Regions from separate parts of the Priestia sp. D51 genome, predicted to be linked through region 4. Evidence: riboswitches for the same ligand, from Rfam matches in the RefSeq annotation. Region 4 holds a riboswitch; each other region holds the start of a gene.
What was found. A riboswitch is a leader RNA that binds a small molecule or an ion and turns the genes downstream of it on or off. The one in region 4 is predicted to bind S-adenosylmethionine.

Region 1: it holds a riboswitch for S-adenosylmethionine, as region 4 does, so the genes downstream of both, ACNHOZ_RS27000 (5-methyltetrahydropteroyltriglutamate--homocysteine S-methyltransferase) here and mtnW (2,3-diketo-5-methylthiopentyl-1-phosphate enolase) in region 4, are expected to answer to the same signal.
Region 2: it holds a riboswitch for S-adenosylmethionine, as region 4 does, so the genes downstream of both, ACNHOZ_RS17625 (Na+/H+ antiporter NhaC family protein) here and mtnW (2,3-diketo-5-methylthiopentyl-1-phosphate enolase) in region 4, are expected to answer to the same signal.
Region 3: it holds a riboswitch for S-adenosylmethionine, as region 4 does, so the genes downstream of both, ACNHOZ_RS19710 (phosphoadenylyl-sulfate reductase) here and mtnW (2,3-diketo-5-methylthiopentyl-1-phosphate enolase) in region 4, are expected to answer to the same signal.

What each region holds. Positions count from the first base shown of each region.
Region 1 is NZ_JBLTIR010000015.1:14,539-21,788, reverse strand. It holds gene ACNHOZ_RS27030 (hypothetical protein) at 60-245, shown strand; gene spxA (transcriptional regulator SpxA) at 424-825, opposite strand; gene ACNHOZ_RS27020 (DUF3243 domain-containing protein) at 1,423-1,740, opposite strand; gene ACNHOZ_RS27015 (LysE family transporter) at 1,965-2,603, shown strand; gene ACNHOZ_RS27010 (Rpn family recombination-promoting nuclease/putative transposase) at 3,348-4,214, shown strand; gene ACNHOZ_RS27005 (alpha/beta-type small acid-soluble spore protein) at 4,439-4,648, shown strand; gene ACNHOZ_RS27000 (5-methyltetrahydropteroyltriglutamate--homocysteine S-methyltransferase) at 4,784-5,911, opposite strand; SAM riboswitch class I at 5,993-6,093, opposite strand; gene ACNHOZ_RS26995 (hypothetical protein) at 6,592-6,924, opposite strand; gene ACNHOZ_RS26990 (STAS domain-containing protein) at 7,124-7,250, opposite strand, start outside.
Region 2 is NZ_JBLTIR010000004.1:174,117-181,366, reverse strand. It holds gene ACNHOZ_RS17635 (ABC transporter ATP-binding protein) at 1-903, shown strand, start outside; gene ACNHOZ_RS17630 (ABC transporter permease) at 896-1,663, shown strand; SAM riboswitch class I at 1,765-1,871, shown strand; gene ACNHOZ_RS17625 (Na+/H+ antiporter NhaC family protein) at 1,957-3,267, shown strand; gene ACNHOZ_RS17620 (hypothetical protein) at 3,307-3,435, opposite strand; gene ACNHOZ_RS17615 (LacI family DNA-binding transcriptional regulator) at 3,560-4,519, shown strand; gene ACNHOZ_RS17610 (transcriptional regulator SplA domain-containing protein) at 4,605-4,853, shown strand; gene splB (spore photoproduct lyase) at 4,966-5,994, shown strand; gene ACNHOZ_RS17600 (hypothetical protein) at 6,146-6,589, shown strand; gene ACNHOZ_RS17595 (hypothetical protein) at 6,691-6,927, shown strand; gene ACNHOZ_RS17590 (DUF2339 domain-containing protein) at 7,101-7,250, shown strand, end outside.
Region 3 is NZ_JBLTIR010000005.1:4,515-11,764, forward strand. It holds gene ACNHOZ_RS19685 (sirohydrochlorin chelatase) at 1-17, opposite strand, end outside; gene cobA (uroporphyrinogen-III C-methyltransferase) at 31-810, opposite strand; gene cysC (adenylyl-sulfate kinase) at 902-1,501, opposite strand; gene sat (sulfate adenylyltransferase) at 1,514-2,665, opposite strand; gene ACNHOZ_RS19705 (inorganic phosphate transporter) at 2,718-3,797, opposite strand; gene ACNHOZ_RS19710 (phosphoadenylyl-sulfate reductase) at 3,817-4,530, opposite strand; SAM riboswitch class I at 4,784-4,886, opposite strand; gene cdaS (sporulation-specific diadenylate cyclase CdaS) at 5,200-5,826, shown strand; gene ACNHOZ_RS19720 (VOC family protein) at 5,924-6,307, shown strand; gene ACNHOZ_RS19725 (potassium channel family protein) at 6,375-7,163, shown strand; gene ACNHOZ_RS19730 (YugN-like family protein) at 7,173-7,250, opposite strand, start outside.
Region 4 is NZ_JBLTIR010000003.1:671,094-678,343, forward strand. It holds gene ACNHOZ_RS15240 (carbon-nitrogen family hydrolase) at 1-159, opposite strand, end outside; gene ACNHOZ_RS15245 (pyridoxal phosphate-dependent aminotransferase) at 272-1,444, shown strand; SAM riboswitch class I at 1,575-1,681, shown strand; gene mtnW (2,3-diketo-5-methylthiopentyl-1-phosphate enolase) at 1,762-3,006, shown strand; gene ACNHOZ_RS15255 (2-hydroxy-3-keto-5-methylthiopentenyl-1-phosphate phosphatase) at 3,003-3,668, shown strand; gene ACNHOZ_RS15260 (methylthioribulose 1-phosphate dehydratase) at 3,665-4,303, shown strand; gene ACNHOZ_RS15265 (1,2-dihydroxy-3-keto-5-methylthiopentene dioxygenase) at 4,319-4,834, shown strand; gene ACNHOZ_RS15270 (sugar ABC transporter substrate-binding protein) at 4,957-6,033, shown strand; gene ACNHOZ_RS15275 (sugar ABC transporter ATP-binding protein) at 6,050-7,250, shown strand, end outside.

The sequences.
Region 1 (7,250 bases), on a different contig from region 4:
ACATACACCTTTTATTTAGACCTAATTGTGTTAGTCTATTAAAAGCCAAATAGAAAAGAGTGATCAACCTGGAAGAAATAAAAGAGCAAGAAATCGATTTTGATAAAGTGTATGACTATGCTGAATTCCCGGATAAGGTTAGTGGCAGATGTGATAATTGCAACTCATCTTACTTCAAAAGTTCAGTAAAAGGTGGCGTTTTCTTGCGCGAATGTCGAGAATGCAGCATGAAGAAGAGTATCTAAGTATAGAGGATTATATAGTAAAAGGAGAAGGTTTTTCCCCTTCTCCTTTTTATGTAAATGTAGTTGCGTTTACTCATTTTTAGAATTTAAAATATATACTTTACTACACTGCTGATGTCTTTTATTACAACCTACTTTGGAAGATAAGGCAGCCTTGTGATCGTTCTTCTATTACCCTTTAATTATTACCTATTACTGCCTGTTCTGTCATCGTGAAAGTACGAAGTTTACGAGGAATAAAAGCTCTTATCTCTTCTTCTTTATATCCGATTTGCATTATTTTACGATCTTGTATGATAATAGGTCGTTTAAGTATAAAAGGATGGCTCTTTATTAAATCATACAAATCCTGTAACGACAATGCATCTATCTCTATATTTAACTTTTGGGGAATCTTTGATCTTGTAGAAATAATCTCATCTGTACCCTTTTCTGTCATACTAAGAATAGTTTTAATTTCATCTTCTGTAATAGGTTCATACGATAGATTTCTCTCAATATAATCAATTTGATGTTCCTCAAGCCAAGCCATTGCTTTTCGGCAAGAAACGCAGCTGGTTGTCGTATATAGATGAATCATTTTTTACACCTCGTCTATATGTATTTTTTTCTATTTTTAATTAATCAATTTAAATAAAAGTATCTAGATTTCTAATAATTAAGAGCCACTTGTATACTACAAGTGGCTCTTTGCTACGTTGAATACATTAGGTAGTTCACGTATCATTTCCGACACTATTATAACATAGTTTATGTATCTGTTTAATGTATTTTAGTTTAATATAACTGAAATATAAAACATATAATGTAGAATTCAATGCTAACCTTCTATATTTTATAAACTTGTTTCTCCAATTAGACAGCCTCTCTGTTATTTACGTGGGTATGTTCCTTATCCTTACTTAAAAATAGACCATAATGGTACAACTATTTATGTGGATACACACACCTAATTTTGGAGCTCCTGGTTTACAGGCAGAAATCTGCAAGATAATCGTCACCTATTATGAGGGCGTGTAAAATCTACCTTGTACTACACCCTTTACTCCTAATCCCTTTTTAAGGTTTTTATCTTACAAACAAAAAGTAATGTCCAAATAAAAAAGGAAGAATGAATATGTCATTCCTCCTTTACTAGATGAATCATATAGCTTTAACTTTCAACATGTAAGTATAATTACTCTTTGACCATCTTCACAAGCATATGAGCTAGGTGATGTTGCTCCTCTTCATTTCCAACTTTCCACAGCTCATGTAGTAAATATTGCTCCTCGTTTTGTGGTTCCTCATGTGTAGCTAAATAATCAGCTATTTTTTTAGCTGCCAAAGCCAGTTGTTCGTCATTTAATCCCAATTTTTCACCTTTTGTTACTTTATCTCCTAAATATGTTTTAAATTCGTTAAAGCTAGAAAGAATATGGTCTTTCTTTTCTTGACTCATCTCATTTAATTTGTTTTCCACTTTATTTTCAACAGTCCCCGTATTGTTATTCATCTTTGTATGCTCCTTCCAATTAAATAATATTGTTCTTATAAGGTAAATCCCCCAATAGCAAGTGTGTAAACATTTAATGCCATTTGAATGTGCTCTAGCAAAATTTATTGCTTTTAATCCCGCCATACTTATTACTCTCGTATGCATTCGCAGTAAAAATAGACTAAATGAAAAGGTGTCCTCATATATTGTGAAAAGACAGGCTATAGAGCTGAGGTGATAAAATGACACTATTAATTATTCATCTGGTGGTATTAGGAATCAGTCTTGCGGCACCTATAGGGCCGATTAAAATTGAGATGATTAAACGAGGGATCGTGGGTGGATTCTGGGCATCCTGGCTTATTGGTTTAGGAGGCGTCACAGGAGATTTACTTTTTCTTGTTGTCATCTATTTAGGTGCTGAGCATTTATTTGAACATCAGTTTATAGTTGTATCTACATATATGTTAGGCGGGTTTTTTCTTATTAAGTTGGGACTAAGTAGTTTATCTAAGAAAACTTCCTTAAAGAAAGATGATATGAAAACAACACTGTCTTCATGGCATCGAACATTTTGTATTGGCTTTTTGATGGCTTTATTAAACCCTTTAAACATTGTATTTTGGTTTGGGGTGTACGGAGCTACCTTGCAAGAACTGACACAGAAAGTGTCCTCTTCTCTTTCTTTTCTCTACAGTTTATTTATTCTAGTAGGGATTATCCTTTGGAATCTCAATGTTGCTTTTACTGTCCACTTTGGCCGCGATCTTCTTACTGATAAATTCTTACGAATTATTTCAGTTGTAGCTGGACTTGTCTTAATTTTATATGGAGTGCGTTTTATTTTTCACTTCTTTAAACTAATTTTTCATTTTGCCTAATTCAAAGATACTCATCTATATCGTAAAGGAGAAAATTGAGAGGTGACCAAAAACTGTTTATTTTTGCTGTTACATTACTAGTAACACTTGTCCTTCTAACTTTATTATGCGTGTTTATTTCTAAGAAGTTACGAAAGAGACTAACACGTAGAAGTAAGCAATGGTGGCTCATTATACACGTTCTATCTGTAATTATTTATTTTGGCGGCATTTTTGGACAACTCTTAGTAACAAGTTCAATGACTTTCTTTTCTGATCAATCGCAGATATACGTTGGAATACTATTTATTAGTTATTTTGACCATTATCTAACGATACCTGGCGCATTAGCCTCTTTATTCACAGGGATATGGTTAGCTTTGCGTACTCACTGGGGAGGCCTAACAAAATATTATTGGGTTCTGACAAAATGGATAGGTAACATGCTTGCAATTCTTCTGGGGTCATCAATTACGGGTAATGTCGTATATAATTTATTCCCCAAAATTCTTTCTAGTGATTTACATCCTTTCCAAAACCCTCTTTATTTTCAGAGTCGAAGAATGCTATTTGGGGGTATTTCAATAAGCTTTATCCTTCTGGCTTTTTTAGTCATTATTTCTTATATAAAACCTTGGGGCAAGAGAAAGGTTAACTGAGTTTTTTTTTAGCGTACATATCTGCGGGTACAAAGTGTACTATAGGAAGAAGAAATCTAGTCATGATATACTATTGGTAATAACCATAAATACGACGGAGGGCATTATGACAAAACGATTAGATTTACGTGTTGACTTTGCATTTAAATCATTATTTGGCACCCATGGAAATGAATCCATTCTAGCTGCCTTTTTAAATGCTGCGCTTCGTTTTCCAGACGAAAAGAAGATTCAAACGGTTCAGCTGTTAGATCCGCATTTTAATAAAGAAAACCAAGAAGATAAACGTTCCATTCTGGACGTACACGCACAATTAGAAGATGGAAGCCGCGTTAATATTGAGATTCAGCTTAATAACAAACATGACATGGAAAAGCGAACCCTCTATTATTGGTCCAAGATGTATAGCAGCCAAATGAAAGAAGGTATGGACTACGGAGAGCTTTGTAAAACCATCACCATCAATATTGTAAATTTCCGTTATTTATCTCATATTAATCATTATCATTCCACCTTCCAGTTATACGAACGTGAACAAAAATTACTCTTAACGGATATGATAGAAATTCATTTTATGGAACTACCTAAGTTATTGATTAAATGGCGTAACAGAGAGGTAGATCCACGAGAAGATCAACTTGTACGATGGTTATTATTGCTTGAAGCATCGGAAGATGAAGAAATCACTCAAGTATTGGAGGAGATTGCAATGCAAGAAGATCACGTGCTAAAAAAAGCGATAGATGAGTGGGAACGCGTAAGCCAAGATCCAGAAGTGTTATTAGCTTATGAAGCCCGAAGAAAAGCATTATTAGATGAGAAATCAGCTTTGAAAAGAGCTGAAAGGAAAGGAAAAGAAGAAGCTATAAAGTTAATGGCCATTGGAATGATTCAAGAAGGTATAGCGAGTAATATAATCAGTAAATTGACAGGTCTTTCTGTAGAAGAAATCGAAAATCTTCGTCATCAATAAATAGAAAAAAGAGCCGTACTTAAAAGGTACGGCTCTTTTTTCGAACATGGCAAATATTGATTTTCATTACAAGGAAATGAAACATCTAATACCACTTTTTACAGTGTCATTTGTTTCTAAAAAATAGTATAGGAAGCACGTAAGAAAATAATACATCCATTATTTACTATGTATGTACTTCTTTTAAGATAGGAACTTTAAAAGAAACAAGGAGGTGACACAACATGGCAAACAACAAAAGCAGCAACAACAACGAGTTATTAGTATATGGTGCTGAACAAGCAATCGATCAAATGAAGTATGAAATTGCGAGCGAATTTGGTGTAAACCTTGGTGCTGACACAACTGCACGTGCAAACGGATCAGTAGGTGGCGAAATCACTAAGCGTCTTGTACAAATGGCTGAGCAACAACTTGGCGGCGGACGTTTCTAATAAAACTTTATAATAATGGCTGAAGGAAGAATGAACTTCATTCTTCCTTTTTTCGGTTATAAGATCCGCCTATTTATCGTATTTCAACACATCTAGAATGCTACTTATGTAAAATTAAAAAGCGATTCTCACTTTTTAGTTGGCTCCCCAGACATCTTGAGCAATTTTAATTATGTGACTAATTTTATTCCACTGTTCCTCTTCTGTTAATACATTTCCTTCTTCTGTACTTGCAAAGCCACATTGCGGACTCAATGACAAGTTAGCTAGAGGAACATACTGACTTGCTTCTTGAATTCTTTGCTTAATAACCTCAGTATCTTCTAGTGTAGGAAATTTAGATGTTACTAACCCTAAAACAACAGTTTGATTGTTACCTGTAAAGCTTTTTAATGGTTCAAAATCTCCTGAACGGTTATCATCATATTCAAGAAAAAGCCCATCTACATGTAAGTTAGCAAAGATTGCATCGGATATAGTATCATAGCCACCACTTGTGATATAAGTAGATCTAAAGTTTCCACGGCAAATATGCATAGTAATGAGCATATCTTCAGGCTTTTTAGAAATAGCATCATTTAAACAACTTACTCGAGTATTGATAATGTCTTTTACATCCATACCCAGCTTCTCAACAACCGCATTGATTCGTTCTTCAGAAACAAAATCAATCCACGAAGTATCGTCTAATTGTAGGTAACGGCAGCCTGCGTCGTAAAAGGCTTGAATCGCTTTCTGATAAGCAGCCACAGTATCATGATAAAATTGATCTCTGTTTCCATTGTAATATGTATCTTCTTGAATTCGAGTAAATAACATGTTTGGGCTTGGAAGTGAGAATTTAGCGACTTGGCTTCCATCACCATGGCGTTCGACAGCTTCTTTTAAAAACGTGAAATGTTCTACCATATAATGATGATTGAAGTCTACTTTACCTACTACCTTAATCGCGTTATTTTTGGTTTTTGCACCCTTGAATTGGCTGATATATTCTGTCTCAAACTGCTCTACACCTTCTAAGCCTGATAAGAAGTCCAAATGCCACCAAGAACGTCTAAATTCACCGTCCGTGATAGATTTAAGACCTACTTCAATTTGCTTCTGGACAAGCTTTTCAATTTCTTTATCCTCTACAGATTTTAGATCGGCTTCATTAATTGTACCATTTGCATACGCTTTTCTTGCTTCTTTAAGGGGAGTTGTGCGTAAAAAGCTGCCTACGTGATCAGCTTTAAATGGAGCCTTCACTAGTGTCTTTGTCATGAGTTTGTTTCCTTCTTTCTTTTTAAAATAAAAAACCTCTTCTTAAAAATAAGAAGAGGTTAATAATCGTTATGGGTTCTCTTCTTATCTTCAAGCAAATTGCTACTGGAATTGGCACAGTACTTTAACAGTCTGTTGCCGAGGCTTCCTAGGGCCAGTCCCTCCACCTCTCGAGATAAGAATATTCAATTTATTTAACTAGAAGAAATATTACACTTGTTTTCTTAGCTTGTCAACAAAAAATTGGAAAATCAGAAATAGCACATCTCTTATCTCATTACTTCCTCATTACCTACTACAGTAAGGGTTCTTCTTTGTTTTTGGTTTGGACAGGAAAGCTTATCGCAATAGCTACATAGTATTTAAAGAATTTGGCTCCATTACCTAATTGTTATTTATCTTCACCAATTGTATTAAAAAAATATCTGACTCCATTATACCTAGCCTCTTCATTGCACTTTGCAAGGAGCGCTATTCCTCACTTCTAATTTCTCTCTTTGATTCATTTCTTAGAGCGAATACGCTAAACCAATCTTTCATATAGTCACATCTTCTTGCAAATACGAAAAGAGCAACCATCATATACTGGCTGCTCTCTCCTAGCAAAAATGCACTCACATCAATGTGAATGTGAACGTATTCATATTACAGCACTTCATTGATAAAAAAAGAAATAATTTCTATTTGCCTTTATACATAGTTAATCGTTCTTTTGCTAAATTAATTAATTCCTTTAACTCTTCAACAGATTGCTTGTTATTACAATCGTTTAATAAATCTATTGTATCTTGCAAAAATTGCTCTCTTCTTTTTACCCTTTTATATTCAGCCCTATATTCTTCTGCCATCCTTGCTGTTCGAGTAGACCCCTGACGAGGAGTGGGAACTTTTTCAAAATCTGAGGTACGAGATTTTTTATCTTTTTCATCAAGCATAGCGTTTTCTGGATTCCTATTCCTCAATCCTGATTGACCCAAAATACTCCTTGCAGCTCGTTCTCTTCTAATGGCCATTGTCATTTCCCCTCTCTGGAATTGAGATTTGAGATAAAACGTCTTGTACACATTCAATAACAATAAAATAAACCCTTCTTTTGATAAGTTAAATTACTAATTTCAATTGATGCTTAGTTACTAGCTATTCCGTCTTTATTTCTATCCAACAATAAGAAGACTACCTTCCATTGGTAGTCTTCCTGCTGCTATAATTCTTTTACCTTATATGCAAAAGGTCACTTACTGCGTCCTTTAGTTTTCCATAGGTTCTTATTTTACTGAAGTCTATACCCAATTGAACGGCTGTTAAAGCAATTTCTGGACGGATACCTGTAATCGTTGTA
Region 2 (7,250 bases), on a different contig from region 4:
ACAGTGCTACAAGTAGATCATGTCAGTAAAGTAATTGGGAAGAAAACCATTTTGCATGATGTATCCTTATCGGTTGAGCGCGGTGAGATTTTCGGATTGCTTGGTCCGAACGGATCTGGAAAAACAACGCTCATTCGTACCGTCGTAGGACTCATTAAAGAAACAAAGGGAACAATTACCGTCAATGGTTTTCCTTTAAAAGAACAGTTTACATCAGCTATGAAATCAATTGGAGCGATTATTGAAAATCCTGAGTTTTATGATTATCTGACGGGCTATCAAAATTTAAAACACTTTGCGAATATGCATGAAGGGATCACAGCAGAACGCTTGGATGAAGTGATTGCGCTAGTAAAGCTTGAAAACAGCATTCATGCAAAAGTGAAGACGTATTCCCTTGGGATGAGACAGCGTTTAGGAGTAGCTCAAGCTATTTTACATAAGCCTGCATTGCTTTTACTAGACGAACCAACAAATGGTCTAGACCCAGCGGGAATGAGAGAATTTCGTACATATTTACAAACCCTCTGCAGGGAAGAAGGTATTTCAATTTTAATCGCGAGCCACTTATTAAAAGAAGTGGAAGCATTATGTGACCGCGTTGGTATTATTCAAAACGGCGAGTTAAAAGCTGTTCAAGATCTATCTCCAAATCGTCAAGATCAAGGGATGTATGTAGAATTTGAAGTATCTGACGTGCAACAAGCAGCGGATCTTTTATCTCAAGAATTCCAAGTAACAATAAAATCCGATAGTATTGATGTAGTGATTATGAAAGAACAAATTCCAGCTGTGAATAGAAAATTAGTGGACAGCGATATTTTAGTCTACCGAATCACTCCTGTTTATGAGACGCTTGAAGATTCGTTTATGTCCGTTACGGAGGGAGAGCACCATGCTTAAGTTAATTCAAAATGAACATATGAAATGGTTTTACAAAAGAAGTACAAAAGTCACGTTTATTACAATCGGCATCTTAACTCTTTGTATGGCTCTTTTAATGAAGAAAGTAGCAAACAGCGCAGGAACGGAAGACAACATATTGAATTTCCTGTCATTTAGTGCAGGCATGCTGATCCTCGTTCAATTTTTCGCGCTTGCTGTTGGAGGATCAATGGTTGCAAAAGAGTTTGAAGCGGGTACCATTAAGCTTCTTTTAATTCGCCCTGCTAGACGTTCAACGATTTTAACGTCCAAGTACATAACGCTCATTTTAATTAGCTTGTATTATTTGCTGAGTTATTTGCTTTTTTCGTTTGTATGGGGAGCATTGTTCTTTGGATTTGCCAGTCTAGAAGGAGATGCGCAGCTGCTTAAAAACATTACGCTTACGTATGACAGCGCGTATATGGAAACGTTTATGATGATGACGTTCGCATTCATGCTGTCGTCTTTATTTAGAAACAGCGCGCTTGCTTCAAGTCTAGCTATTGTCGTAAGTATTGGGGCGAAAGCAGTAACTGGGATAGTATCACAGTTTGGTCTATGGTGGGGGAAATTTTTACTGTTCGCCAACACAAACTTTGTGCAGTATATGGACGGAATGAAGACGATGTTTGACGGAATGACAATTCCATTTTCAATCTTCATCTTAGTTGCACACTTTGTCTTCTTTATGGGCGTAGCATGGGTGGCGTTTTTAAAACGTGACGTAGCTAATTGATGTGAGAATTTTCACGCTATATATTTTTCTAAAATAGCATTTGACAATTAAATAAAAAGAGATTACAGTAGTGAAAGACTATTTTTAAAACAACTACAAACTTCTTATCAAGAGAGACGGAGGGACTGGCCCTACGATGTCTCGGCAACTGGCTGTACGCAGTGCGGTGCCAAATCCAGCAGACGATGTTTCGTTTGGAAGATGAGAAGGGTAATCTTATGATACAAATAAGAGACCTCTTCTTATCAATAAGAAGGGGTCTTTTTTTATTACGTAAACAAGAGGTGTTAAGAATGGAACAACAAAAAGGAAACGGCTGGGCGCTGTTACCGCTGGGCGTCTTTTTAGTCCTGTTTGTCGGATCAGGAATTATAACGGGAGATTTTTATAAGCTGCCTGTATTAGTAGCTATTATCATTGCAGCCATTGTGGCGCTGGCTATGAACCGCAAAGATTCACTTAATGTAAAAGTGGAACGCTTTGCTAAAGGAGCAGGGCATCCTGATATCATTATTATGGTACTTATTTTTATTTTAGCAGGTGCTTTTTCAGAAGTCGCTAAAGGCATGGGAGCTGTTGATTCAACGGTAAACTTAGCTCTGTCTGTGCTTCCGCAAAGCTTAGTGGTAGTCGGAATCTTTGTTATTGGCGCATTCATTTCAATTTCGATGGGAACGTCAATGGGAACGATCGCTGCGTTAGGGCCTATCGCTGTAGGAATCAGTGAGCAGGCGCATGTATCCATTACATTGGCAATTGCTGCTGTTGTTGGTGGTGCAATGTTTGGAGATAATTTATCCGTAATCTCTGATACGACCATTGCGGCAGTTCGTACGCAAAAAACAAATATGTCAGATAAATTAAAAGTAAACTTTTTCATTGTCCTTCCTGCAGCGATTGTTACAGTGATTTTATTACTGGTAATGACGCTAGGCAATACGTCATCAGTAGAAATTAAAGATTTTAGCTGGTTTAAAATCTTGCCTTATGTCGGCGTACTCGTTGCTGCCATATTTGGTGCAAACGTATTAAGCATTTTAACCGGAGGAATTGTATTAGCCGGCGTAATTGGATTAGCTGACGGAAGCTACACGCTTTCTTCTCTTGCTAAAACTGTGACAGAAGGTATTGGCGGAATGTCGGAATTAATTATTTTATCTCTTTTAATTGGCGGAATGGTTGAACTCATTCGCTATAACGGCGGTATTCAGTTCTTATTGAACCTATTAACACGACGCATTCAAACAAAAAAAGGCGGAGAATTCAGTATCGCCGGATTAGTAAGTTTAACCAATTTAGCCACGGCTAATAACACGATTTCAATTATTACAGCAGGTCCGTTAGCGAAAGAAATCTCTGATAAGTATTCAATTGACAATCGTAAATCAGCCAGTCTGCTCGACTTGTTTTCATGCAGCGTTCAAGGGCTTATCCCTTACGGTGCACAAATGCTTCTAGCAGCAGGATTTGCTAAAGTTTCACCGATTGAGATTATTCCATTTACATTCTATCCAATGTTAACAGCGGTTTGCGGTATCATTGCAATTGTAATTGGCTTTCCTCGTTTAAATAAAAAATCAAAATCATCTAAAGAAGCTGCGTAATATCAAACCCTTAAAAAGAACATTCTTTTTAAGGGTTTTTTACTGTTTGAAAAAATCAGTCTGCTTTTTTTCATCTAGCTCCTTCCAAAGTGTCTCATTTTGTTTAAGTGCATAAGCCGCTCCTCCGATTTCAATTCCGCATAATAAAATGAATAATAAAATACCCATGATATGACCTCCTTATATAAGTGAATAAAAACATGATTGTAACGGGTTTAGCTTATTGCTTTTTCACTTTATAATGAGAATAAAGTATGAAACGCGTTTCAGCGCAAGAGAAAAAGGTGAAAACATGACAAATATCCGAGATATCGCAAAAAAAGCTGGTGTATCTGTTTCGACCGTGTCACGGGTTTTAAATCATCATCCGTATGTAAAAGAAGAAAAGCGCCGTCTGGTAGAAGAATTAATTCAAGAACTTAATTACGAACAAAACATTAATGCCGTTCACTTATCAAAAGGGAAAACAAATATGATTGCCGTCGTCTTGCCTTTTATTAATCATCCTTATTTCAGTCTGCTTTTAGAAGGAGTGGCCTCTCAAGCGTTAGAAAAGCAGTATCAGCTTGTTATTTGTCAGACGAACTATGATGTAAAAAAAGAAGAAGAAGCGCTTCATATGCTAAAAACAAAGCAGGTTGATGGAGTGATTATTTGTTCTAGAGCAAGCAGCTGGAGCACGATTGAATGCTATCAGCAGTACGGGCCGATAGCCGTGTGCGAAAACGTACAAAATCGTTCTATTCGCTCCGTATACGTTGATCATTATGCAACTTTTAAGAAAGCGCTCATGTATTTAAAAGAAAAAGGATATACGGATATTGGCTACTGTATTGGAAGAATGACGGGTACAAATAGTCAACAGAGGCAGCAAGCATACAAAGAATATGTAGAAAGAATAAATGAGCCTTATCATCCGGAATGGGTGTTTCAAGGCTGTTTGAACGTGACAGATGGTGAAAAAGTGGTAAAAAAATTGGTGCAGATGAAAAATCGGCCTCAGGCGCTTTTAGTAACAAACGATCAAGTCGCTATTGGTATAAAAGCTCAGTGCGAACAAGCGGGTATATCAGTTCCAGGCAATTTAGCTATTATTGGTTTTGATAATCATCCGCTTTCTTCTTATTTACAAATCACAACGATCGAACTTCCTCTCAAAGAAATGGGCGAAACGCTTTTTAAACTAGTCAGGAGCAAGGATCCTCAAAAAATTGAGCTTCCTTTTCGGTTTATTGAGCGTAAAAGCGTATAAATTCTTGATGATCTCACCACGTGTTTTTATCGGATAAAATGAATAAAAGCGGACATCATACGAGTAAAGAAAGAAGAAAAGGATGATGATCGTGGAGAAAAAAGAATATCAAGTAGGAGATCAAGTATTTGTTATTTACCGAAATCCTCATACGGCAAACGTTGCTAATATTAATCAAGCTGAAATTGTTGAACACCCTGAAAATAAAGGTGAAAAAGCGCTGTTTCTGCATGAGTCTTATCATTTGTTAGCTGAAGATGATGCTGTGTATTCAACGTATGAAGAAGCAGAGAACATGTATAATAAGATATTTGATTATGAACAATATGATTGACGAAAGGCTCTCTTAAATAGAGAGTCTTTTTTGATGTGGAAAATAATTACCATGGATAGAGTCTTTTTATTTTTCAAACGCTATTAGTATTAGAAAAAAGGAAGTGTACATGATGATAAAACCTTTTGTACCTCAATTAGTATACATTGAGCCAGGGGCAATGGAGTACCCGCTTGGTGTTCAATTAAAAGAAAAATTTGAGAAGATGGGAATTGAGATTCGTCAAACAACTTCTCATAATCAAGTGCGTAATATACCGGGAAAAAATGATTTGCAAAAATACCGCAATGCCAAGTCCACTTTAGTAGTTGGTGTGCGTAAAACCTTGAAATTTGATACATCTAAACCGTCAGCTGAATATGCAATACCTTTTGCAACAGGGTGTATGGGGCACTGTCACTATTGTTATTTGCAGACAACAATGGGAAGCAAACCATATATTCGCACGTACGTGAATGTGGAAGAAATATTAGGTCAAGCAGAGCAATATATGCAGGAAAGAGCCCCTCAAATAACGCGATTTGAAGCGGCTTGTACATCTGATATCGTAGGAATTGATCATTTAACACATTCATTAAAGCGCGCGATTGAATATTTTGGGGAAAGTGAACTAGGTCAACTGCGCTTTGTGACTAAGTTTCATCACGTGGATCATTTATTGGATGCTAAACATAATGGTCGCACGCGCTTTCGCTTTAGCATAAACGCAGATTATGTTATAAAAAACTTTGAACCTGGTACATCTCCTCTTGATTATCGGATTGAAGCTGCTAATAAAGTTGCAAAAGCCGGATATCCACTTGGCTTTATTGTGGCGCCTATTTACATTCATGAAGGTTGGCAAGAGGGATACCGTCAGCTGTTTGAGAAGCTTGATGCTTCTATACCTGAAGAGTCAAGAGATGATATTACATTTGAAATGATTCAGCATCGCTTTACCAAGCCGGCCAAACGAGTGATTGAGAAAAACTATCCGAAAACAAAGCTTGAGATGAATGAAGAAGAGCGCCGCTACAAATGGGGGCGTTACGGGATTGGAAAGTATGTATACGCAAAAGATGAAGAACAAGAATTAAGAGAGACGTTGGAATATTACATTGATCAGTATTTTCCAAATGCGAAAATCGAGTATTTTACGTAATTATTCTACAGTAATTGAAAAGTTATTTTGACATCTTAGTCGAGATAGCTTTTCAATTTTTAATGTGCAAAATAAATTGGTTGCTAATAAGCTGAAAAAAGAGGTTATTTGTATCTCTTGTCGTATTACATACATAAGGGAGGTGACTGAGATGTTAAAAAATGAAGAGTTTGCGCTAACAAAAGAATTAACAAAAGAACAGCAAGAAGCTGCACGAAATTTTATTCAAGTGTTGTTCCAAGAAGATTTATCTGAATTTTGGAGCATATTATGTGATATCGATAAGTCTCGTATTTACGGCTTGTATGAAGCAAACCACTATTACGATTCGGATGTTGAACTACATGGATTTGTACAAGAAATTAGAGATAATGTAAGAGCGGTTTATGCGCCTCTTCAAGGGCAAGGAGGTATTTCGACGAAAGTTCGATATACAAGCGAAGGAAAGATGTATGTATACATATTAGGAAGTGGTGAAAACCCGAGGGTATATCCTGTTGGATTAATGCCCGAGACCTACATTGAAGAAGAACGTTTTTCTCAGCGTCTTCAAATTAGCATTTATAACGATGAGTTTCGAAACGTTGCGCTGTAAATTATATATAAATGGAAAAATAAAGAATAATAAAATTAATTTGTTAAAATAGCAATATTTGGGGTATGTAATAGGTATAACATTAAAAAGGGGTGAAAGAAATGCATTATTATCGTATTTCAGAGGGAGACCATGAAGAGTATTGTGAAACGATTCTGCTTCATGAAAAGAAGTTTTGCAAAGAAACATTTCAATCTATGGTGCGAGAAGCAATGAACAATAAGCCAGGTAAAATTGACCGTGTGGATATTGTTAAATATTTAATTGGTCATCATAGCTTTCAAGTAGCCCACATCGAAGCGGGATTTCACAGTACATACAGCGAGAAAGTGACATAAAAAAGGCAGCACATCCTATACAACGAACTTTTCTTTTGAAAAGGGCGCTGTATTTTTTTTTGCTAAAAATAGAATGTTTCTAAGTAATATTCCTTTTAATGGTATAATAGTTAAGTGTTGTAAGGTATACATATAAAAATCACAAATACTTTAAAGAGAAAGGGTGAGGAAATATGGAAAACGAAAGAATAGAAGAGCTTGAACGAAAAATAAGCAGTTTAGAAGAAGACGTAGCCAAGCTAAAGTCGCTTGTATATAAAACAAATTCTCCAAGACCAGCAGTTCACGCTCCTCCCAAACAGCGCGAGGAGACGACTAAACGT
Region 3 (7,250 bases), on a different contig from region 4:
TATAAAACTGCATCCATATAATCAACCTCTTTAGTAAGCTTCTTGTGCATACGAATAGTAATGCTGTCCAGTCTTCTCAAACCAATTCAATCGGTCATGAAAATTTACAACTTCACCAACGATAATCATACTGGGATTTTCAATTTGTTCTTCTTTAACAATATCAACAATTGTACCAAGAGTTCCAGTTACAGTGCGCTGGTCCGCACATGTGCCCCAGTGAATCAATGCAATTGGCGTAGCTGAGGTTTTTCCATGTTCCATTAACTGTTGGCAAATGTACGGTAAGTTCCTCACTCCCATATAAATGGCAAGAGTATCTACACCTTTGGCTAGGCTATCCCATTTGATTGCATCATGCTCGCTGTCTTTACGGTGTCCTGCTACAAAAGCAAAGCTTGCGCTGTATTCCCGGTGAGTGACAGGGATTCCTGCATAAGCAGCAGCTGCGATACCTGATGTAATTCCTGGAACAATTTCAAATGAAATGCCCTGTTGCACGAGAGCTTCTGCTTCTTCCCCTCCGCGTCCGAAAACAAATGGATCTCCGCCTTTTAAGCGCGTTACAATTTTCCCCTTTTTAGCGAATTTCACTAAAAAGTTATTGATTGTTTCTTGCTTGAGGGTATGGTAGTTTGGAAGCTTTCCGCAGTAAATAATATCAGCATCACTTTTAGCATACTCCAGCAGGTCCTTATTCACTAAACGATCATATAAGATAACATCTGCTTGCTGAATTGCTTTCAACCCTTTTAATGTAATTAAATCTGGATCTCCTGGTCCTGCACCGACTAGATATACTTTCCCCATGAATGCCTTTCACCCTTCCATCATTTCCACGTCTCCGCAGCGCTCCCAAATTTTAATTTGAATTAGAACAGCGGACAAAGTCCGCTGTCATTTAGATGAATTTTCGGTTAGATAAATATTCAATAACAGTTTGTACACATTCTTCTACAGACTGTGTACTTGTATTAATTGTTACTTCAGGATTAGCAGGTGACTCATAGGGAGAATCAATTCCTGTAAAATCACGGATTTCTCCGCTTCTTGCTTTTTTGTAAAGGCCTTTTGGATCTCTTTTTTCACATTCTTCTAACGGACACTCTACGTATACTTCCAAAAATTCATTCCCCTCTAAGATCTCACGCACTTGAGCGCGATCTTCTTGGAATGGAGAGATAAATGCTGTTAGTACCACTTGACCGCTGTCTACGAACAGCTTAGAAACCTCACCGATACGGCGGATATTTTCTGTACGATCTTCAGCAGAAAACCCTAAATTCTTGTTTAAGCCAAAACGAACATTGTCACCATCTAATACATAATTGCGAATATTTTTATCAAAAAGCGCTTTTGCCACTGCGTTTGCTACGGTAGATTTACCTGAACCCGAAAGGCCCGTAAACCATAATACAAAACTGTGATGATTATTTTGCTCGCGTCTTTCCTGTTTTGTAATTCCAGCATCATGCCACGTAATGTTTGTTGATTTACTCACTTCAACCGCTCCTTATTTTGAAGATACTTTTTGTTTTGCTAATCCCTTAATTAACACTTCAATTACTTCTTTACGGCTGAATGTGCTTGGTGGCACTTCTCCGTTACGAAGCATTTCACGTACCTTGGTACCAGATAGAATCATATGATCTTCCTTGCTGTGAGGGCATGTTTTCGTTGATGCCATCGCTTCACACTTCTTGCAGTAGAAGCTGTGTTCAAAAAATAAAGGTGTAATTCCTAATTCATCTGCCGTAAAGTTACTGAAGATTTTTTGTGCATCATATGTTCCGTAGTAGTCACCAACACCAGCGTGGTCACGGCCTACAATGAAATGCGTGCATCCAAAGTTTTTTCGAACCATTGCATGGAAAATAGCTTCTCTAGGTCCAGCATAGCGCATTGCAGCAGGGAAAACTGCCAAAGCTACACGATCGCTAGGATAATAGTTCTCTAAAAGTACTTCATAACTTTCCATACGGATATCTGCTGGGATATCATCTGACTTTGTTTCTCCTACAAGTGGATTTAAAAACAGGCCGTCTACAATTTCTAATGCTGTTTTTTGAATATACTCATGCGCACGGTGAACAGGGTTACGAGTTTGGAATCCAACAACCGTTTTCCAACCGCGCTCTTCAAATGCTGCTCTTGTTTCAGTTGGATCTAGGTAATACTTTTCAAAACGCGTTTTAGGTGTACGTTCTACAAGTACGATTGGACCTGCTACATATACATTTGGGCGTTCCATCATTTTCTTCACACCAGGGTGGGCAAGTTCTGCTGTGCGGTACACATTTTCCGCTTCTTTTTCTTTATTTGGCGTATATACTTCAGAAACTTCTAAAACACCATATGTCACACCGCTTTGAACTAGTTTTACTTTGTCGCCAATGTTTAATTCTTTAGCCTGCTCTTCTGTTACGGGAAGAGTAATAGGAATACTCCATACAGTTCCATCTGCTAGACGCATATTTTCAACAACTGATTGATAATCTTTTTCTCCTAAAAACCCCGTAATTGGGCTATAAGCACCAATTCCAATTAGTTCTAAATCGCTTAGAGCCATGTTGTCTACTTCAATTTCTTTTGTTAGTGACGTGTAGTCATATGTTGGTTGATATAAATTAATTAATTCTCCACCGTGTGCTTGAATTGTTGTCATTTTGTAAAATCCTCCTTAAGTAATTAACACAATATAATAAAAAGCACTTGAATCACGCAGTCATTTTTTCTTTTTCCGACTGCAGGCTTGCTCTTTTTCTTCTAGTCGTTCTAGCTAAGCTTAGAATACCTCCTGTAGCAATACATCCACTAGCTAGCACCACAAATGAATATAAGTCGCTTTCAAGTACTAATTTCACAAGAACATATGAGATTACGAGTGAAAATACAGGGGATACCACCCAAACCTTTAACATTTGAATGACCACTTCTCGCTGTTCTTTCGTAAATCCCGTTTTCGCTGCGCCTATTCCAATAATAGAAGACGTAGTGACCTGTGTAAGCGGTACTGGCAAACCAAACAGTGAAGCGACTGTAACAAGAGAAGCACCAGTACCCGAGATAATACAGCCTTCTCCTACAGAATAGCGAGTAATTTTTTTTCCGTTTGTTTCAATAACTCGGCCTCCTAGTAAAAGAGCTCCGAGCGCCACCGCCAATCCTCCTGCTATGACACCCGTTGTAGCATCCATTAATCCAGCTCCTACTAGAGGACCGACAGCATTTGCCACATTGTTCATTCCAGCTGAGAAGGCTTCAAAGAATCCCGTTGCAATAACTAAAATCGTTAAAACTCTTTTCCACTTTCCCTCTGCTTCTTTTTTATGCGCTCTGCGCTTTATCACTTTCCCAATCAAAAAAGCAATAACAAATGAAACTAGCGGAACAATAATCCAAAAAGACATGACAATTAAAAGTTTTTCTACATACAGAGATTGATAAGCTACCCCTACTCCAACAACTGAGCCAACTGTTACTTCACTTGTTGATAAAGGGATACCAATCAAATTCGCGAAAAAGAGTGACAGCGTTGCAGCAGCCAGAATGATAATAACTAATTCTACTGACAGCAGTTTTTCAGGTATGATACCTGAACTGATGGTTTTTACCACCTCACCGCCTCCGGTAACAGCTCCGAGCACAATTCCTACAGCACAGATGAACAGGGCCACTCTTCGCTTTTTAATTGCACCGGAGCCGTATGAAACGCCCATAGCAGCTGCTGCACCGCTTGCCCCAATATTCATTGCAAAAAAAAGCGCAATGATAAAGGCAACATATAAAAGCATCATTTATTCAGCTCTTTCGTATTTAAGATTCGTGTAATCCGCACTCCACTTTTTGTGTACCTGCCCATCTTCCTGAACGTAAATCGTCTACATTATAGGCAGGTGCGGTACAGGGCTCACAGCCGATACTTGGGTAGCCTTGATCATGAAGTTTGTTGTATGGCAAATCATGCTTATACACATAACGCCAAATTTCTTTCCATGACCAATGAATTAACGGACAAACTTTCACCTTCTTGAATTTCTCATCTTTATTAAAATAATTCGTGTTGGCACGAGACTCAGACTGCTCACGTCTCAAACCAGAAATCCACGCATCATAAGGAGCAAGGGATTCTCTTAGCGGAATGATTTTTCGAATTTGACAGCATAGGTTAGGCTGACTCTTCCAAAGCTCATCTCCATGTTTTTCAGCTTGTTCTGCAAGAGTTAAATCCGGCTTTTTCATATGAATACGTAAATCAGGGAAGCGTTCTTTAATTGCATCAATCACTTCATATGTTTCTTTAAAATGAACCCCTGTATCTAAAAAGACAATTTCAGCATCTTTTTTCACTTTTGAAATTAAATCAATTAACACGATTCCTTCGATCCCAAAGCTTGACGCATAAATAATTGAATCTCCGTAGGTATCATACGCCCACTGCAATGCTGAAAGGGCTCCTTTTGTTTCATCTTTACTGTCGAACTCTGGAAATGTATCGCTCCAGTTTTCGTACGTATATAAGTCTGCCATTTTCTCCACTCCAATTCTTAGTTATCCGCGTTATCCAATAAAAAAAGACGGTTTTACCCACTAGAATTGGATAAAACCGCCTCTAGTGTGTCTAGTCAGCGAAACTATTTAATTCTTACTTTGCTTCGGCGTGTTCAAAGGTTTGTTTTAAGTCGGGGTTTACAGTCATCGTTGTCCCTCCTCAAAATATCTCTTGCGCTATATCAAAATAAAAAGTCTTCCGTATTGAAAGACTGGGTAGGCAATAATTTTCACCTTATCTTTCAAAATGATACACACTTTGCTGGAATTAGCACCTTGCTAAGCAGGTTGCCGGGGTTCAGCGGGCCAGATCCCTCCACCACTCTTGATAAGCATTTTTTAAAAATTTTAGCATATTTAGAATATTTGTCAACATTAAAAATTATATATCCGATAAGAAAACTATACTTTAAATTCACAGAAATATCTATACTTTTATTTAAAACAACATATGTAAATTTAACCCAAATGTGAACATATCAGTTTATAAAACGCTTTCTTTTTTCCCCGACTTTTTATGTTCTCTTGCTAAATAAAATGCAAAATCTCTCTATAAAATTAATAACGGATTTATGAGCTTTACGGATAATTCACTCACATTAGCACACATTACAGATAACACTGACTGACAGATAGGAGCTATATAAGATGGAGAGACAACCCTTTCAATTAGACGATACAATTAAAAATAATGTGCGAACATATTTACAGCAGATTTCAACTGAAGCCTCTAATTTAATTAAACATTTAGACACGAGTGATCATTGTATTTTATGTGATTTTGAGGAGATGAGAAGGTTATTTCAAGATGTTCAAGCTACGGCCGCCTCTTATTACTTGCGTCATTACTTATCGCCTTATACATTTGAATACGCTGCTCTGTCCCTAGCTATTCATAACCTCTCTGAGAAACGTCACGGCGCTTTAATTGTCATTGAACGGGAACAAAATGTTGATCCTCTTATTCAAAAAGGAATGCCTATTCAAGCTCCTGTCAGCGCTACGCTAGTTGAGACACTGTTCTATCCAGGGACACCCTTACATGACGGAGCCGTCCTAATTAGAAATAATCAGCTTATTTCAGCTGCTAATGTTTTACCTCTCTCGTCTATTATTTCAACGAACAAAAAGTTGGGAACACGTCACCGTGCAGCAATTGGAATGTCGGAAAAATCGGATGCATTAATTTTAGTTGTATCTGAAGAAACAGGTAAAATTTCGTTTGCTCTTGATGGAAGCCTCTACCCTATTCACTCCAGCAAAAATATGATTTAAGAGCCCTTTCCTGATAAGCAGCCCTATCTTGACTTATCTATCCTTTCTCTTTAATATATTTCATAGTTTTTACATACTATAGATACGGGTGATGCATATGGCAATTTTAAAATTTGAACATGTAGGCGTTCAAGTAAAGGATATAGAAGAATCTATTGAGTTCTATACACAAAAAGTGGGATTGGAGCTCATCGAAACACTACCACATACCGATCCGTCTTTGAAGCTAGCTTTTCTAGGTTTAGAAGGCAATGTAATCGTAGAGTTAATTCAAGGGTATAACTCAAGCTTACCTAGTGAAGGTAAAGTTCATCATTTTGCGCTGGCAGTAGATGGAATTGAAGAGGAGTTTGAGCGTTTAAAATCAGCAGGCATTTCATTTGTGGAAGAAAACATTGTAACTTTGCCAAATGGAGCAAGATACTTATTTTTCTACGGTCCAGACAAAGAATGGATTGAATATTACGAAGTAAAAAGATAAAGATATCTTATACCTTCAGTGAAAAATGGTCATACTGTGGCTATGACTAATCACTGGAGGTTTTTTTATGATGGAATGGCTATTATTCCGACTTTTTCGTCGTTCTATTTTAGTGCGGCTTCTTTTTATTATCGGCTGCCTTGTTTTACTTTTCGGCATGCTTATACATTTCCTAGAGCCGCAAACGTTTGGGAATGTGTTTGAAGGAATTTGGTGGGTTATTATTACAATCTCTACTATAGGGTACGGTGATTTTGCTCCCACCACTACGATTGGAAGGTTAGCTGCAATTATTTTAGTCCTGGTTGGAACGGGATTTATTACTACTTATTTTGTCACGCTTTCTAAAATTGCTGTTTCCGCTGAGAGCGCTTATTTGGAAGGGAATTTAAAGTTTTATGGAAAAGATCACTTCATCGTTGTGGGGTGGAATGAGCGCGCCAAACTCGTGCTAGAGTCTTATCGCGACGCATTTCATAAAGAAGACATTGTTCTTATCGACGACTCTCTGACTAAAAACCCCATGATCTGTGATCGCGTTCATTTTATTAAAGGAAGTCCCTCTCACTATGAGGTATTAGAACTTGCCAATGCTCGGTGCGCAAAAAAAGTGCTGATTACTGCCGATCAGCATAAGACAGAAGAATATGCAGACATGAATACGATTGTTACGCTAGTCGCTCTGCAAGGATTGAACCCTTCTATTTACAGCATCGTTGAACTGTTAACAAAAAAGCATATTCAAAATGCGCAAAATTTAGGGGTAAATGAAATGATTAAAACAAACGAGTTGATTAGTCAGGTCATGTACGAACATATTTTTGTGAAAAAATTAGAGAGTTTAAGAAAAGAATAATCCTTTCAATTATTGAAGCAGCGCCTCTTCTGCCTCTCTAATTAGCTCTTCTCCTAAGCTGATATACTTTTCTGGAAATGAAGCGTC
Region 4 (7,250 bases):
CCGCGTCAAATCATAAGCTGTATCCCATAGCTCAGGAAGCACAAGGATGTCAGGGTTTTCTTTTAGAGCTTCCGTCATTTTTTGTTGAATATATTTTCGGTTTTTAGTTGGGTTTCCAAACGCAATATCAAGCTGCAAACACGTGATTTTTACACTCACTTTATCATCCGTCCTTTTTGTAGTAGTTGAAAAAAATGACTTTACAAGTTGAGTATTACAATATATTATTTGTGACTAGAATTTCAAGAATTTTTTGAGAAGGTGTGCGATGATGAAACAATTTGAGCAATCGGAACTATTAAAAAGTTTACCAAAACAATTTTTTGCATCACTTGTAGGCAAGGTAGGAAAAGTAATGGCCCAAGGGCACGACGTTATTAACTTAGGGCAGGGAAATCCTGATCAGCCTACTCCTTCACATATTGTAGAAACACTCCAAAAAGCAAGTGCTAATCCTATACATCATAAATATTCTCCATTTCGGGGGCACCAGTTTTTAAAAGAGGCCGTTGCGACTTTTTATAAACGAGAATATGGCGTTGATGTGGATCCTGAAAAAGAAGTAGCTATTTTGTTTGGCGGGAAGGGTGGACTTGTAGAAATTCCGCAGTGCTTATTAAACCCTGGAGATACGGTGCTGGTTCCGGATCCTGGATATCCTGATTACTGGTCTGGAGTAGAGCTTGCAAAAGCAAAGATGGAAGTGATGCCGCTCACGGCTGAAAATCATTTTCTGCCCGTATACGAAGAGATAGGTGAACGTGCTAAAGAACAGGCAAAGCTCATGTTTTTAAACTATCCGAATAATCCTACCGGTGCAGTGGCAACAGCAGAATTTTTTGAAGACACCGTGGCGTTTGCTGCCAAGCACGATATTTGTGTGGTACACGACTTTGCCTACGGAGCCATTGGATTTGATGGTAAAAAGCCAATCAGCTTTTTACAGACTCCTGGTGCAAAAGAGACGGGAATTGAAATTTATACTCTTTCTAAAACGTATAACATGGCGGGATGGCGAGTTGGATTTGCTGTAGGAAATGAAAGTGTAGTAGAAGCTATTAATCTTCTTCAAGATCATATGTATGTCAGCCTCTTTGGGGCGGTTCAAGAGGCAGCAGCGGCAGCTCTGTTAGAATCTCAACAATGTGTGAATGATTTAGTTAAGCGCTATGAATCTAGACGCAATACCTTTATTCAAGGGCTTCAAGAAATTGGTTGGGACGTTACATCTCCAGCGGGTTCCTTTTTTGCATGGCTAAAAGTTCCTAAAGGATATACTTCTGAACAATTTTCAGATTTACTTCTTGAAAAAGCCCACGTTGTAGTGGCACCTGGAGTAGGCTTCGGAACATATGGTGAAGGCTATGTGCGCGTAGGACTGCTGACGGATGAAGAGCGCATGAGAGAAGCTGTATCTCGAATAAAAAAATTAAATTTATTTTAAAAACGCATTGACAATCCTTTTTGAGTTGGCTTAATATGTAAGAAGTTAACGAGATTAATAACCGATAAATCCTAGCGGTATTTTTTATTTAGTATATAATCTACGAATTCAATTTAAATAAATAGCAACTTTCTTATTAAGAGTAGGTGGAGGGACTAGCCCGATGAAGCCCGGCAACCGACTTAACGCATGTTAAGCACGGTGCTAATTCTTGCAGCAGCAGCTGAGAGATAAGAAGAGCAACGAAAGCCTCTTCTTAATTACAGAAGAGGTTTTTTTTATTAACGATATTAAACAGCAAGGGAGTTTTTAGCATAATGAGTGAAATCGTTGCAAGCTACTTACTACATGACAATAAAGGAAATTTTCATAAAAAAGCGGAAGGAATCGCTTTAGGACTAACCGTCGGCTCATGGACAGATCTGCCGCTTTTAGATCAACAGCAGCTTCAAAAGCATAAAGGGCGCGTCGTATCCGTAACTGAGCTTCAAGACTGCGAACGTGTTAACGGATATTTAGGCGGAGAGGTTAAGCAGGCTATTGTCAAAATTGCTTATCCTACTGCCAACTTTTCAAGAGATTTACCGGCTATTTTAGTTACGGTTTTCGGAAAACTATCACTTGATGGAAAAGTGAAATTATTAGACTTGGATTTTCCTGATGAATTATTAGCTGAATTCCCAGGACCGCGCTTTGGAATAGAAGGTATCCGAGAGAAACTAGGCGTTTATGACCGTCCGCTTGTGATGAGTATTTTTAAAGGCGTAATTGGAAGAGATATGACGTACTTAACAACTCAGCTTCGTGAGCAAGCGCTTGGCGGAGTGGATTTGGTTAAAGACGACGAGATTTTGTTTGATAGTGAACGAACACCTTTTGAAGCTCGCGTTACAGAAGGAAAAAAAGTACTGAATGAAGTATACGAAAAAACGGGACACCGCACGCTGTATGCTGTTAATTTAACGGGACGAACGTTTGAATTAAAAGAAAAAGCGAGAAAAGCAGCTGAGCTAGGAGCCGATGCTCTTTTATTCAACGTATTTGCTTACGGGTTAGACGTACTGCAGGCACTTCGAGAAGATGATGAAATTAACTTGCCGATTATGGCACACCCAGCTGTTAGCGGAGCGCTTACGCCATCAGAGTTTTACGGTTTTTCAAATTCATTACTGCTTGGAAAACTATTGCGCTTAGCCGGAGCGGATTTCTCACTGTTTCCATCACCATACGGAAGCGTAGCGCTTTCTCTTGAAGATACGACAGGCATTGCCTACGAATTAACGCGTCCTGTGTACAAATATAAGCAGACTTTCCCGGTTCCTTCAGCAGGAATTCATCCTGGAATGGTACCGCAGCTTGTGAAGGACTTTGGCATCGACAGCATTATTAATGCAGGAGGCGGAGTTCACGGTCATCCAGACGGCGCTATCGGAGGAGGAAAAGCATTCCGTGCGGCGATAGATGGAGTACTCTCTCATCAAACACTAGCCGAAAAAGCGGAAGAATCAAAAGAGTTGCAAAAAGCTTTGCAACTATGGGGAACAGTAGAGGTGAAAGCATGACATCGTTAAAAATCTTTTGTGACTTTGATGGAACAATCACAAATAGCGATAACATTATTGCTATTATGAAACAATTTGCTCCTCCGGAGTGGGAAAGTATTAAAGACGACGTGCTAGCACAGCGCGTCTCCATTCAAGAAGGAGTAGGGCAAATGTTTGCCTTGCTTCCCGTGGAATTAAAGGAAGATATTATTTCTTATATTTTAGAGACGTCTGCTATTCGAGATGGATTTGATGATTTTATTGCCTATACAAAAGAGCATCATATTCCGCTTTATATTGTAAGCGGAGGAATTGACTTTTTTGTAAAACCGCTTTTGGGAAATCGAGTTGCAGAGGAAATGCTCTACTGCAACGGATCTGATTTTTCCGGTGAGCATATTTCCATTACGTGGCCTCATACATGTGATAAACAGTGTACAAATGACTGCGGCTGCTGTAAGCCAACGATTATTCGCCATCTTGCAGATGAAAGAGATCATACGGTTGTTATTGGCGATTCAATTACAGATTTGCAGGCTGCCAAATTAGCTGACACTGTCATTGCGCGTGACTTTTTAATTAAAAAATGCGAAGAGCTATCTCTACCGTATCGTCCTTTTTCTACTTTTTATGATGTGATTCACCATTTACAAGAATTAACAGAAGAGGTGAAAGCATGAGTATTATGGCTCAGCAAAGATTACACGAGCTTGCAGATATAAAAGATGAGTTGGCAGAGCGCGATTGGTTCTTCGGTACAAGCGGAAACTTAGCGATTAAAGTGGATCAAAATCCGACAACTTTCTTTGTATCAGCAAGTGGAAAAGATAAAAGAAAACGCACAAATGAAGACTTTTTGTTAGTTGATCAATACGGGAAACCTGCAGAAGAAACGCATTTAAAGCCTTCTGCTGAAACGCTTTTGCACGTTAAGATTTACGAGTCAACGAATGCTGGGTGCAGCCTTCATGTACATACAATCGACAACAACGTGATCTCTGAACTGTACGGAGATGAAGGGTTTATTTCATTCAAAGGCCAAGAAATTATTAAGGCACTGGGTATTTGGGAGGAAGATGCGGAAATTACTGTTCCGATTATTCCGAATTACGCGGATATTCCGACACTAGCAGAAGAATTTTCTCACCATATAAAAGGCAATCAAGGCGCGATTTTAATTCGTAACCACGGGATTACGGTATGGGGAAAAAATGCGTTTGAAACAAAAAAAGCGCTAGAAGCCTATGAATTTCTATTTAGCTACCATGTGAAATTACTATCACTTAAAGGCATTAAGCCAAAGGTGCATTTATAAAAGGAGGAAATAAAAATGGCGCAAATTCGCTTACATGTAAATAATAAAAGAATTGAAACTCAAGAGGAAGTATCAGCTTTTCTGGCAAACAATGAAGTTATTTATGAAAACTGGGATATTACAAAACTTCCAGAAAATCTTCGTGAAAAATATGATTTAACTGATGAAGAAAAAAAAGAAATTTTAAACGCTTTTGATGAGGATATTAAAGATATTTCTGAACGCCGCGGCTATAAAGCTCAAGATGTTATCTCGTTATCGGAATCTACACCAAACATTGATGAATTGTTAAAAAACTTTCAGCGCAAGCATATTCATACAGATGACGAAGTTCGCTTTATCGTAAGCGGTCATGGAATCTTTGTTATTCAAGGAAAAGACGGCGAATTTTTTGATGTTGAATTAGAGCCAGGCGATTTAATTTCAGTACCAGAAAACATTCTTCATTACTTTACACTAATGGAAGATCGTAAAGTAGTCGCTGTGCGAATTTTTGTGACAACTGAAGGATGGGTACCTATTTACGCATAACAACTACTTGTAAAGCATAGGTCATGATCACCCCGCTTTTACATCTAAAAGCGGGGTATTCTTTGGATTATTATAAAACTAACTATTTTTATATGAATAATAAGTATAATAGGAGGAACACCATGAAAAAGAGTAAAAAAATGCTGTGGCCACTTACTTTGCTCGTACTTCTAGTTTTTGCGCTGGCTGCCTGCACGAAAGAACAGCCAAGTCTAAACGAGAAAGCACAGGCAGCTCCAGCGCAGCAAGCGGCTTCTGCTAAGCCTGTACAGCAAGAAGGAAAACAGATTACGAAAGATACAAAAATTGCGCTTATTTCTGAATTTACATCAGGCACTCACGCTGCTCAGTACATAACAGGTGTGACAAAAGCGGCTAAAAAAGCCGGAGTACAGCTATCCGTTTCTGATTCTAATAATGATCAATCTAAAATGGCTGCGTATTTAGACACGGCTATTAACCAAAATGTTGACGGTATTATGATTGACCACGGCCGGGCTGAAACCCTTGAACCTGGCGTGAAGCGCGCGATTGCAAAAGGGATTCCCGTTATTGCAACAGACGTAGAATTAAAAGTAGAAGGCGTTACAACGATTGACCAAGATGATTATATGCTTGCGCTCCAGGGGTTAAAGCAAATGATGCAGGACATTAACGGAAAAGGAAATATTGTATATGCGTTTGTTGGAGGCTTTGCACCGATGGAAAAACGCGACAGCATTTATAAAATTATGATGAATCGCTATCCAGATGTAAAACAAATTGCCACGTTTGGAAGCGCAACAGACAACACCTCTCTAGACACTCAAAATAAAATGGCGGCTGTATTAAAGCAGTATCCAAATAAAGAAGACATTGCAGCCGTTTGGGCACCTTGGGACGAATTTGCAAAAGGAGTCACAAGAGCGATTAAAGAAGCAGGACGAGATGAGATTAAGGTATACGGAGTGGACTTATCTGATGAAGACCTGCAAATGATGCAGGCAAAAAACAGCCCGTGGAAAGCGTCAGCTGCTGTAAACCCAGCTTCAGTAGGAGAAAAGCAGGTTGATCTGCTTCTTAAAAAGATTTCCGGTCAAGAGATCCCTCGTTATTATTCCTTTGATCCGGTTTTAGTCAAACAAACTGACTTGCCTAATCAAACGATTAATATGGACCAGCTTAGTCAGTACGTAGAAGAATGGGGTAAAAAAGAGTAGAAGTGGAGGGACAGACATGACGAACGAGCTTTCAATGAAGAACATTACAAAAAACTTTGGTTCTTTTCAAGCGCTGAACAAAGTTGATTTTACTGTTCAAAAAGGGGAAATTCATGCTTTATTGGGAGCCAATGGTGCCGGTAAAAGTACGTTGATGAAAATATTGTGCGGAGCTTACGACGAGTACGAAGGAAAGATCTACAAAGACGGAGGAGAAATCTCTATTTCTTCTCCTAAAGAAGCGAAGAGCCACGGCATCTGCATTGTACACCAAGAAGTCGATGTAGCGCTGATTCCTTCGCTATCAGTAGCTGAAAACATTGTGTTAGACGTGCAGGTTTCTAAGAAAAGTAAGACATTTGTAAACTGGAAATCTATTTATAAGAAAGCGGAAGAAGCTCTTTCTTTACTTGGTTCTTCTTTATCCGTTAAAAAAAATGTTGTTGATCTAACTCTATCAGAAAAACAGCAGGTGCTTATTGCACGTGCAATTGTACAGAATGTTGATTATTTAATTTTGGATGAACCAACCGCACCTCTTAGTGTGGAAGAGACGAAACAATTGTTTTCTGTGATGAGAGAGCTGAAGAAAAGCGGAGTAGGCATTATTTATATTTCACATCGCCTTCAAGAAGTGGTTGATATTTGCGACCGCTTAACGGTTTTAAAGGACGGACGCTATGTAGCTACAAAAGAAACTTCACATACATCAATTGAAGACGTCATTACGCTCATGTTAGGAACGTCTTCTGTAAAACAGTGGGTCAAAGAATCAGTAGAAGTTGGAAACGAACTTTTACATGTAGAAGCATTATCCCTTCCAGGGCGCCTTTCGAATATCTCTTTTCATGTAAAAGAAGGAGAGGTAGTCGGTATTGCAGGGCTTGTAGGAGCAGGGAAAACGGAGCTTTGCCGAAGTCTATTTGGTTTAGAGCAATATGTCAGCGGCAGCGTTCGGTTAAAAGGCAAGAAACTAAAGTTGAATAAGCAGCCGTATTATTATATTGCACAAGGTCTTTCTCTTGTTCCTGAAGAACGAAGAAAAGAAGGAATTTTTGTTCATGAATCGATTGCCGATAACTTAGTTTTGCCAAGTCTGTCCCGCTTTACAAATTATTCGTTTCTAAAGCGAGGAAAGATCAAAGAAAAAGCGCAGAAAACGACTGGGCAAGTTGGCGTAAAGTCTCATTCTATCGAGCAGTCAGTTGGAACGTTAA